2 linked regions of the Polyangium spumosum genome follow. The main gene of each other region encodes a partner of the protein of the gene in region 2 in a complex. Links are inferred from orthologs where the notes say so. Each region holds a gene or a part of one and is shown on either strand. Other genes may lie near its edges.

Region 1 (4,564 bases), on a different replicon or contig from region 2:
GCAACGTGCCCTCGGCAGGCGACGGCGGCTTGACGGCGGGCGCCGCTGCCTTCGGGGCGGGCATGCCGACGAGGGTGCGGTTCTCGGGCGGCGGGACGGCGAGCGGCTTCTGCGCACCCTTGCCGGGCATGACCTGCGTGGGCGCGTCCGGATCGACCGCGACGCCCGCGTTTGGGCCCTTGGCGAGATCGGAGAGCGCGACGCCCATCATCGTGCGCCCGACGCCGGCTTTGTGTGCAGGGTCGAGCGAAGCCAGCGCGAAGCCACACGTCACGCAGGTGACGGCGCCGGGACTGGCCTTGGTCCCGCACTCGGGGCAGTGCATCGCGCGGATACTACCGCTGCCAGTCGCCAGGGGAAGCCCCAGGGCGCATCCCGACGGGAACGGCTCGTGTTCCGCGAGGGCCGAGTCGTGTTCCGCGAGGGCCGGGTCGCGTTCCGCGAGGGCCGGGTCGCGTTCCGCGAGGGCCGGGTCTCATTCCGCGAGGGCCGGGTCTCATTCCGCGAGGGCCGAGTCTCGTTCCGCGAGGGCCGGGTCGCATTCCGCAAGGGCCGGGTCGCATTCCGCGAGGGCCGACTCGTATTCCGCGAGGGCCGACTCGTGTTCCGCGAGGGCCGGGTCGCGTTCCGCGAGGGCGCTCCAAGGTTGACAGCCGCCCCAGTGAGGGGCGACATCTTGGACCGTCCTTTCCTTGGGAGGTTTCCGTTGCTCGAGCACCTCAACATCGACGAGATGGTCGCGGTCATCGCTCCCTGGATCGATCCGACGAAGCGCAAGGATATCTTCCTTGCGATCCCGGAGATCGCGGCGCTGCACGGCAGGGTGGTCAAGGCGCACGAGGCGGTGAGCACGCTGCCGCAGGCGAAGCAGTCGTCGACGGCGCTCTCGGCGATCCTGGAGGAGGAGACGCTCGTGGACGCGCGGCACGACCACCTGGCCCGGGCGATCTCGCACTCGCTCGACGCGCGGGCCGAGCTCTACCTGGCGGGGCACCCGCCCGACTTCGGGCGGGCCGCCAAGGCGCGCGACATCTCGCGCAAGCTCTTGCCGACGGGGCTCGCGATCGTGAACGCGCCGCTCCTGGCCGAGTCGGGCAACACGGCCCGCGTCGCGCGGCTCGTGCGGGAGGAGGAGCCCTGGATGAGCGAGTTCCTCGCGGAGATCCCGTCCGGCGCGCCGCCGCACACGCTGAAGGACGTGGTGGACGCCTGGGTCGCGACCGGCGCGCGCCTCGCCGAGCTGGAGAACAAGCGCGCGGAGCTCCTGGCAAAGGAGGCGGCGAAGCCCGAGGGCGCGCTGTCGCCCCAGGCCGCGCGTAGCCAGTGGCTGCGCGTGGTGTCGCAGGTGCTCTCGAACCTGGAGCTGTCGGACGCGCCGGTGGAGTACATCGAGGCGATCCGGAGGCCGGTGCTGCGCGCGTCGGAGCGCGCAGAACGCCGATATGCGGGAGACAAGGCGGTCACGGACGCCAGGGACGACGACACCTTGCCCGCGGACGGCTGAGGGAAGTTGGCCCATCGAGGCGCTCGGCGCTAAGCGCGCTGTGTGCTGGCCAAGCGCATCATCCCCTGCCTGGACGTGAAGGACGGACGCGTCGTCAAGGGCGTCCAGTTCGTCGGGCTGCGGGACGCGGGCGACCCCGTGGAGGCCGCCCGGCGTTACGACGAGGCGGGGGCCGACGAGATCACCTTCCTCGACATCACGGCCTCCCACGAGAAACGCGGGACGCTGCTCGACATGGTGCGGGCGGCGGCGGACCAGCTCTTCGTGCCGCTCACCGTGGGCGGCGGCGTGGGGAGCGAGCGCGACATCGAGGCGTTGCTCGACGCGGGCGCCGACAAGATCGCGATCAACACGGCCGCCGTGCGGGAGCCCGCGCTCGTGGAGCGCGCGGCGGCGCGGTGGGGCGCGCAGGCGATCGTGGTGGCGATCGACGCGAGGCGGGTCGGCGCCGAAGAGCCGGCACGCTGGACCGTGGTGACCCACGGCGGGCGGCGGGAGACGGGGCTCGACGTGGTCGAATGGGCGAAGCGGATCACGTCGCTCGGCGCGGGAGAGCTCCTGCTGACGAGCATGGACCGGGACGGGACGAAGGCAGGCTACGACCTCGGGCTGACGCGGGCCGTGGCGGACGCGGTGAGCGTGCCGGTGATCGCGTCGGGCGGCGTGGGGACGCTCGAGCACGTGTACGAGGGGCTCGTCGTAGGAGGGGCGGACGCGGCGCTGTGCGCGTCGATCTTCCACGACGGGACGCACACGGTGGCAGAGGCGAAGGCGTACCTGGCAGGGCGTGGGGTGCCGGTGCGGATGGCGGATCCGAGGAGAGGTGGGTCGTGAATCGGGCGAACGTGACGCTGTCGGAGGTCCTCGGCGCCGCTGGCGCGCGCGCGGCGGCCATGGTGCCGGAGAGCGCGGGCTACCTCGTGCTGTCGCTCTGCGCCGCGATCGGGAACCTGCCCATCCGGGTGGACCCGCGCGCCGTGACGCTGTCGGCCGAGGGCGTGGTGGGCGTGGACCGACAAGGCGAGGTGCTGTCGGGCGCCGAGGCCGCGCGCGGGCTGCGGGAGCTGCTCGCGAGGTTGTTGTCGGTGACGGCCAGCGGAGCGCCGCGCCTGCACGCCGTGGCGAGGCCGCGCTCTCCAGGCGCCGAGCGAGGGCCGGCCCAGGTGGCGGCAGAGATCGAGGCCGCGCTGGTGCCGCTGAACCGAGGCGCCGCGAAGAGGACGCTGGCGAGGCTGGCGAGGGAGACGGCACGCGCCGTGGAGGCAGGGTTCGTGGTGGAGCCGGCTCCGGTGCAGGCGCCGGTGGTGGTGGCCCCGGTGGCGGCTCCGGCGGCGGCTCCCGCTGCCGCTGCCGCTCCCGCTGCCGCTGCGGCTCCCGTTTCCGCTCCCGCGACCGTTCGCGACCCCGTTCCCGTCTCCGCTCCCGTTTCCGCTCCCGCGACCGTTCCCGATCCCGCTTCCGTGGAGCGCATTTCGATCCGGGGCATTCCTTCTCTCGACTCCGCATGGCTCTTCACCGCGCCGCCCTCGGGCCCGCTGCGGGAGGCGACGCCGACGCTCGAGGACCCGGTGTCCCTCGAGGCCACGCCCCTCTGCAGCGTGGACCTCGCCTTGCTGGAGGCGCCTCCCGAGAGTGAACGATCGAGCCCCGCAGCCGCGGTCTTGCCCGCCTCGGAGCCCGCCGCCGCGCCGGCGCCGTCGCCGGTGATGCCGGCGCCGACCGAGTCGACGCTGCTCTCGGCGCGGGAAGCGGCCGTCGAGCCGAAAACCCCCCCCTCCGCGTCACCCGCGGCGGCGGAGGTGCGCGCGCACGACGACGTGCTGCGACCGAGCCACGAGAAGACGTTGCCCTGGCCCGTCGGGCTCGGCATGCGGCCGCGCACGCCGCTGCCCGCGGAGGCGGCGCCCGCCGTGGCCGCCGTGCCCTCGGAGGTGCCGCCTTCGGCCGAGGAGCTCCTGAGCTTCGAATTCGAGGTGCTCACGCCCTTGCCCTCACCCGCCGTGACGAAAGGCGTCGAGGCGCTGTCGCCGTCGGGATTCTCGGGCATGGTGGAGGCGCTCGAGCCCCCCGCGACGGAGCCGCCGCATTCGGTCGCGCCGTCGATTTTAATGCCGCCGGCGTCGGTGGCGCCCGTGGTCGCCGAGGCGGCGAACGTGGAGGCCCCGGCGGAGGCCGCCGTGGTCGCGCCGCCCGCGCCGACGGGGCCGGACCGCGTGGACGAGCTGCTGCATCGGTTCGCGCAGCCGGAGGGCGGCGAGGAGGCGCTGTTCCGAGCGACGGCGTCGAGCTTGAAGGAGCTCGCGGGGCTCGAGCCGACGCCTTACGCGCCGTCGGTGCTCCCGGCGATCCGCATCCCCCCGCGCGCCGAAGGCAAGAGCCCCGCATGGCTGCCGCAGGCGAAGCGCGACCCCGCGGAGCTCACGCCCGCGCCGCTGGTGCCGGTTCAGCGCAAGACGGGGGCGCGGCTGCTCGTGCCGCTCGTCTTGCTTCTGGTGGTGCTGGCAGGGACGGGCGCGCTGGCGTGGGCCAAGCCGGGGCTTTTCGCGCAGGTGCCGCGATTCTGGAAGAGCGCGCCGAGCGAAGCGGCGGAGAGGTCGGTGGCGGCGACGGACGAGGGCGAGTAGAGCGCGCCTATACGCGCTCTAAATACGCACGCGTCGCCGCCGCGCCGTTGGTGATGAGCTTGTCCTGCATCTCCTTCGGCAACGTGAACTCGGTCGTCGCGACATTCGCGTCGTCGATGAAGACCGTCCGCGAGAGCGCGGCCGCGTCGAGGTGGAGCAGCGTCGACGACGAGAGGATGAACGAGACCAGGGCCTTCGTGTAGCTCTGGAAGTCGGTGACATCCATGCGCGGCAGCCGCCAATCCTCGCGGGCGGCGTCGTTTTCGGCCTTCGTGCCGAGGCAAAACCCGAGCGTGGGCGCATTCTCGGCCGGCCCGCCCTCCTCGGCCCCGATCGCCGGCATTTTACGGACGCCATCGAAGAGGTCGATCGGGTAATTCCACGAGACGCCGCCGTCGACGTAGAGGTCGCCCTCGAAGGGGTACGCCTCGAAGAA
Region 2 (5,231 bases):
GAGGCTCGCGGCCGTCTACGAGGTCGACGCGCCGAGCGGCGCCGAGTTCGGCAAGGTCGAGCTCGACCCCGAGAAACGCAGCGGCATCCTCACGCGCGCCGGCTTCCTCGCGGCGAACGGCACGGCGCGCGCCTCGGACCCGATTCATCGAGGCGTCTTCGTGAACCTGCGAATCCTCTGCGCGCGCCTCCCGCCGCCGCCGAACAACGTCCCGCCGTTGCCGCCGGCCGAAGGCAAGACGACGCGTGAGCTCGTCGCCGCGCACACCGGCAAGGGCACGTGCGGCGCCTCGTGCCACGGCACGCTCATCAACCCGGCTGGCTTCGCGTTCGAGAACTACGACGCGATCGGCCGTTATCGCACCGAGGACAACGGCTTCCCCGTCGACGCCGCGGACGCGTATCCGCTCGGCGGCGGGATGGCGAGCTTCGACGACGCCATCACGTGGAGCCAGATGCTCGCCGAGAGCCGCGAGGCGAACGAGTGCTTCGCGCGCAACTGGCTCGAGTTCGCTTATGGCCGGGACGCCGAGGTCGAGGACGCCGTGCTCATCGAGAAGCTCGGCGAGGCCTCGCGCACGGGCATGTCCGTCAAGGAGCTCCTGCTCGAGCTCGTCGGCTCCGAAGCCTTCTCGACCCGCCGCCCCGTGGAGGTCGCGCCATGAATCGCCGTCATTTTCTTCGAGGACTCTTCGGCGTCTCGCTCGCGCTCCCGTTCATCGAGAGCTTCTCGCCGCGCAAGGCCGAGGCCGGCCCGGGTGACGTGCCGCCCTTCGCCATCTTCATGCGCCAGGCGAACGGCGTCGTGCAGCAGACGAACGACGAACCCGAGATGTTCTGGCCGAGCCAGACTGGCGCCCTCACGACCGAGTCGATGAACGCGGAGGGTGATCGCGCGGTCAGCGAGCTCAGCGCGTATGCCTCGCGCCTCATCCTGGTGAAGGGCATCAATTTCGCGTTCCCAGGCAACGGCTGCGGCCACTCCGGCGGCGGCAACCAGTGCCTGACGGCGCAGAAGGTCTCGCAGGATCCGAGCGGCAACGAGTCGCTCGCGATGGGCGAGTCGATCGACAACCGCATCGCGCGCGAGCTCAACCCCGCGGGCGTCGAGCCCCTCACGCTGTATGCCGGCAAGAAGGCCGGCTACATCAACGAGGTGCTCTCGTACCGCGAGGCGAAGGTGATCCGCGCCGCCGAGCACAACCCGATCAACGCCTACAAGGCGCTCTTCGGCCTCTCGAACCTCGACCCCGAGGTCCTGAAGAAGCTCGCCGCGCAGCGCAAGAGCGTGAACGACCTCGTGCGCGAGCAGATGCAATCGCTCATGACGCGCAGCGACCTCGGCAAGGCCGATCGGGATCGATTGGACCTGCATTTCCAGTCGATCCGCGACCTCGAGGTCGGGCTGCAGTGCGCGCTCACGGCCGAGGAGGTCGCGGCGATGGAGGCGATGAGCCCGGACGCACGCGCGAACGACAACCTGGAGAAGGTCGCGCGGATGCAGATGGACATCATCGCGCTCGCGATGGCCTGCGGGACGACACGCGCCGCGACGATCCAGATCGGCGACGGCAACGACAGCACGCAGTACACGATCAACGGCGTCAAGCAGAAGAGCTTCCACAAGATCTCGCACCGCATCGACAGCGACGGCTCCGAGGGCCCGCCGATCGAGGGCGCGCACCTCTTGCACCACGAGATCGACCGCATCCACGCGCGGATGTTCAAGTACCTTCTCGACAAACTCGCGTCCTACGATCTCGGCTCGGGATCGCTGCTCGATTTCGGCGTCGCGGTCTGGCTGAACGACCTCGGCAACAAGTACCACTCGTACACCGACGTCCCGTACGTCCTCTGCGGCGGCGCGAATGGTTACCTGAAGACGGGCCAGTACGTCGACGTGAACGGCGTGCACAACGGCCGGCTGCTCGGCACGATCGGCGCCGCGCTCGGCTGCAAGAACGGCGCGGGAGGCCCGCTCGACGATTTTGGTGATCCCGAGCTGCCGAAGGGCATGCTCACCGAGATCATCGCCTGACGTTGGGGGCTCCGCTCGGCGAGCCGAGCTCTGCCCCCAAACCCCCGCCTGCGTCGTAAGTGCTATATCGGGCAGCATGCCCACGCTGCCCGAGCGTCTCCTCACCCTCTTCGCGACCTACCACATTCGCCGCGAGAAGGTCCTGCCGGATCTCGACGCGATCTACGCGCCCGACGTCCGCTTCGTCGACCCGTTCAACGACGTCACGGGCAAGGATCGATTCCTCCGCATCAACGAGAACCTCTTCAGGCGCCTGAAAGAGATGCGCTTCGACGACCTCGCGCTCGTCGGGCAAGAGCCCCATTTCATGCTCTCGTGGACCGCGACGATCGAGACCCGGCTCGGCCTCACGATCACGGCCCCGGGCGTGAGCGAGTTCCGCACGGAGAGTGGCCTCGTCGTGTATCACCGCGACCACTGGGACGTGCTCTCGTCCATGGCCGGCAGCGTCCCCGGCATCCGCAGGCTCTATCCGCGGATCACGGGGATGTTGTTCGGCTGAGCGTCACCCCGCGACGAACGCCCCGAGCAGCATGAGGCCCGCGGCCTGGCTCTTCTCCGGGTGAAACTGCACCGCCGTCACGTTCTCCCGCGCGACCGCCGCCGTGATCACGTTCGGCCCGTGCGTCACCGTCGCCACCACGATCGACGGATCCTCCGGCACCGCGTGATAGCTGTGCACGAAGTACACGTGCGGCGCCTCCCTTCCCCAGGCGCCGAGCGCCCCTGCCGCCTCGCGCTTCCATTCGAGCCGATTCCACCCGATGTGCGGGATCTTTACCGCCTCCGCGCCGGATCCGGGATCGAGCCGTCGCACCTCGCCGCGGAAGATGCCGAGCCCCGCGGCCCCCGGCGCCTCCTCGCTCCGCTCGAACAACGCCTGCAGCCCCAGGCAAATGCCGAGATAGGGTTTGCCCTGGCGAACGACCTCCCGCAGCGCCTCCCCGAGCTCGCCCGCGAGCGCCGCCGCGCAATCGCGGAACGCGCCTTGCCCCGGCATCACGATCTTGTCCGCGCCGAGCACGTCCGAGACGCGCCCGCTCCGGACGACCTCGCACGACGCGCCTCGATCCGCGGCGGCCTGCGTGATCGCGCGCTCCACGCTGCGCAGGTTGCCCATCCCGAGATCCACGACCACGACCCGCGTCATGGCTAGAGGCTCCCCTTGGTCGACGGCACGCCCGTCACGCGTGGATCGATCCGCGTCGCCCGCATCAGCGCCTTGGCGAAGGCCTTGAAGCTGATCTCGATGATGTGGTGCAGGTTCTCGCCCTCGTGCATCCGCAGGTGCAGGTTGCACGGCGTCGAGCGGGCGACGGCCTCGAAAAACACCGGCACGAGCTCCACGTCGAACGTCCCGACCTTGGCCTTGGGCAAGGGCACGCGAAACACGAAATACGGGCGACCCGAGAGATCGAGCGCGCACGTCACGAGCGCCTCGTCCATGGGCAACGTCGCCTCGCCGTAACGCGTGATCCCGGCCTTGTCCCCGAGCGCCTGCGCGACGGCCGAGCCGAGCACGATCCCGAGATCCTCGGTCGTGTGGTGCCCGTCGATCTCCACGTCGCCTTGCGCCTCGACGGTCAGATCGAACAGGCCGTGCCTGGCGATCTGATCGAGCATGTGCGAGAGGAACGGGAGCGGCGTCGAGATGCGGCTTTTTCCCGTCCCGTCCAGATCGATCTCGACGGCGATGCGGGTCTCGTGGGTGACTCGTTCGACCCGAGCAACTCGCGGCATGGCGGGCATCCTAGCTCCTTTCGCCCGTAGATGTGTTATGCCCGCCTCGTGAAGCTCTCCGCCGCGCTCGTCGCCTTCGCGCTCCTCGGCGCCGCCTGCAGCCCGAGCACCCTCGTCCAGCAAGGGCCCAGCGACACGCTCCGCGCCTACGCCCGCGCGCTCGAAGAGGGCCGCGTCGACGACGCCTACCGCTTGCTCTCCGACGACGCCAAGCGCTCGATGTCGCTCGAGGCGTTCCGCCGCGCCGTGAAGGAGAGCCCCGACGAGGTCCTCGAGATCGCCCGCGCGGTCTCGCGCCCGTCGAGTGATCCGCTCGTCACGGCCACCGTGAGCTTGCCGAACGGCGACGAGCTGCTCCTCGTCTACGAGGACGCCAAGTGGCGCATCGACGCCGCTGCGATCGACCTCTACAGCCAGGCCACGCCGCGCCAGGCGCTCGCTGGCTTCTTGCGAGCCTTCGAGCGCAAGCGTTACGACGTCATCCTCCGCTACGTCCCCGACGCCGAAAAAGAGGGCATCACCCTCGGCGAAGAGCCCGCGCCCGCCGCCCCGCCCGACGGCGCTCCGCCCGCAGGAAAGACCGACGCGCCTGCGACCAAGACGAACGGCACCGAGCTCACGGCGGACAAGCTCCGCGCGGCCTGGGAGGGCCCGCAGAAGGACCAGATCAACCGCATCGTCCAGGCCATTCGCACGGCGCTGCCGACCGCGGTCATCGAAGAGACCGGCGACAGCGCGTCGATGTCCTACGGCGCCGGCGGTACGGTCGCGCTGGTGCGCGAGCACGGGCTCTGGAAAATTCGCGACTTCTGACCGGCGCTGCGTCGAGCCTGCGCCTCACGAGCAGGTCCGCAAAAAATGTACTAGGGTGTCGCGCATAATGGCCTCGAACGGCGCGCCCCCTTCACGACCGCCCTCTTCCTCGGGCGAGGATAGCGTCCCGATCCTCCCGCTGCGGAACTCCGTTTTGTTCCCGATGTCGGTGGTCCCCATCAACGTCGGGCGTCCTCGCAGCGTCCGGCTCGTGGAGGACCTCCTCGGACGCGAGCGGGCCCTCGTCGGCGTGATCAGCCAGCGTTCGCCCGAGATCGACGAGCCGACCTTCAAGGAGCTCTACACGATCGGGACGATCGCGCGGGTCGTGAAGGTGATCCGCCTCGGGCCGAGCAACTACTCCGTCGTCCTGAACGGGCTCGGCCGGTTCCGCGTGAAGAACATCGTCGCGCTCGAGCCGTACATGCGCGCGAAGATCGAGCGTATCCCCGAGTCGCTCGTCCGCGACGTCGAGCTCGACGCGCTCGGCACGGGCCTGCGCGAGGCCACGCGCGAGGTCCTGCAGCTCATGCCGAACTTGCCGCGCGACACGGCGGGCATCCTCGACAACGTCCGCGAGCCCGGCGCGCTCGCCGACCTCATCGCCTCGAACTTCCCGCAGGCGCAGGCGTCCGTCGCCG

Evidence for each region. The genes of interacting proteins can lie anywhere in the genome.
Region 1: the proteins of hisH (region 2) and hisF are in contact, whole or in part, in a crystal structure (PDB 6RU0), measured with the Thermotoga maritima proteins. The link is inferred for Polyangium spumosum from one-to-one orthologs. Residues at the interface, in WP_004080484.1 of Thermotoga maritima: Asn15, Arg18, Arg22, Arg117, Leu118, Pro119, His120, Met121, Gly122, Trp123, Asn124, Asn134, Gly135, Tyr136, Tyr138, Val140, Tyr158, Glu180, Lys181, Ser182, Ser183, Lys184, Ile185; in WP_004080486.1 of Thermotoga maritima: Met1, Leu2, Ala3, Arg5, Ser40, Glu41, Asp45, Glu46, Ala70, Glu71, Ile73, Asp74, Ile75, Pro76, Phe77, Asp98, Lys99, Ser122, Gln123, Glu161, Thr195, Leu196, Asn247, Arg249, Glu251.

Annotation. Positions count from the first base shown.
Region 1 is NZ_WJIE01000015.1:66,604-71,167, forward strand. What follows is about bases 673-3,442. They hold hisF (imidazole glycerol phosphate synthase subunit HisF), read left to right. Parts: upstream 673-1,546; coding sequence 1,547-2,338; downstream 2,339-3,442. Other genes in these bases: GF068_RS34955 (hypothetical protein), read left to right, coding at 707-1,504; GF068_RS34965 (hypothetical protein), read left to right, coding at 2,335-3,442. In the rest of the region: GF068_RS34950 (zinc ribbon domain-containing protein), read right to left, coding at 1-325; more of GF068_RS34965, read left to right, coding at 3,443-4,128; GF068_RS34970 (patatin-like phospholipase family protein), read right to left, coding at 4,136-4,564.
Region 2 is NZ_WJIE01000004.1:380,679-385,909, forward strand. Bases 1,366-4,154 are described here. They hold hisH (imidazole glycerol phosphate synthase subunit HisH), read right to left. Parts: upstream 3,188-4,154; coding sequence 2,543-3,187; downstream 1,366-2,542. Other genes in these bases: GF068_RS15430 (DUF1552 domain-containing protein), read left to right, coding at 1,366-2,037; GF068_RS15435 (nuclear transport factor 2 family protein), read left to right, coding at 2,114-2,539; hisB (imidazoleglycerol-phosphate dehydratase HisB), read right to left, coding at 3,190-3,777; GF068_RS15450 (hypothetical protein), read left to right, coding at 3,826-4,154. Outside these bases: GF068_RS15425 (DUF1592 domain-containing protein), read left to right, coding at 1-664; more of GF068_RS15430, read left to right, coding at 661-1,365; more of GF068_RS15450, read left to right, coding at 4,155-4,590; lon (endopeptidase La), read left to right, coding at 4,658-5,231. UniProt on the Escherichia coli protein: IGPS catalyzes the conversion of PRFAR and glutamine to IGP, AICAR and glutamate. The HisH subunit catalyzes the hydrolysis of glutamine to glutamate and ammonia as part of the synthesis of IGP and AICAR.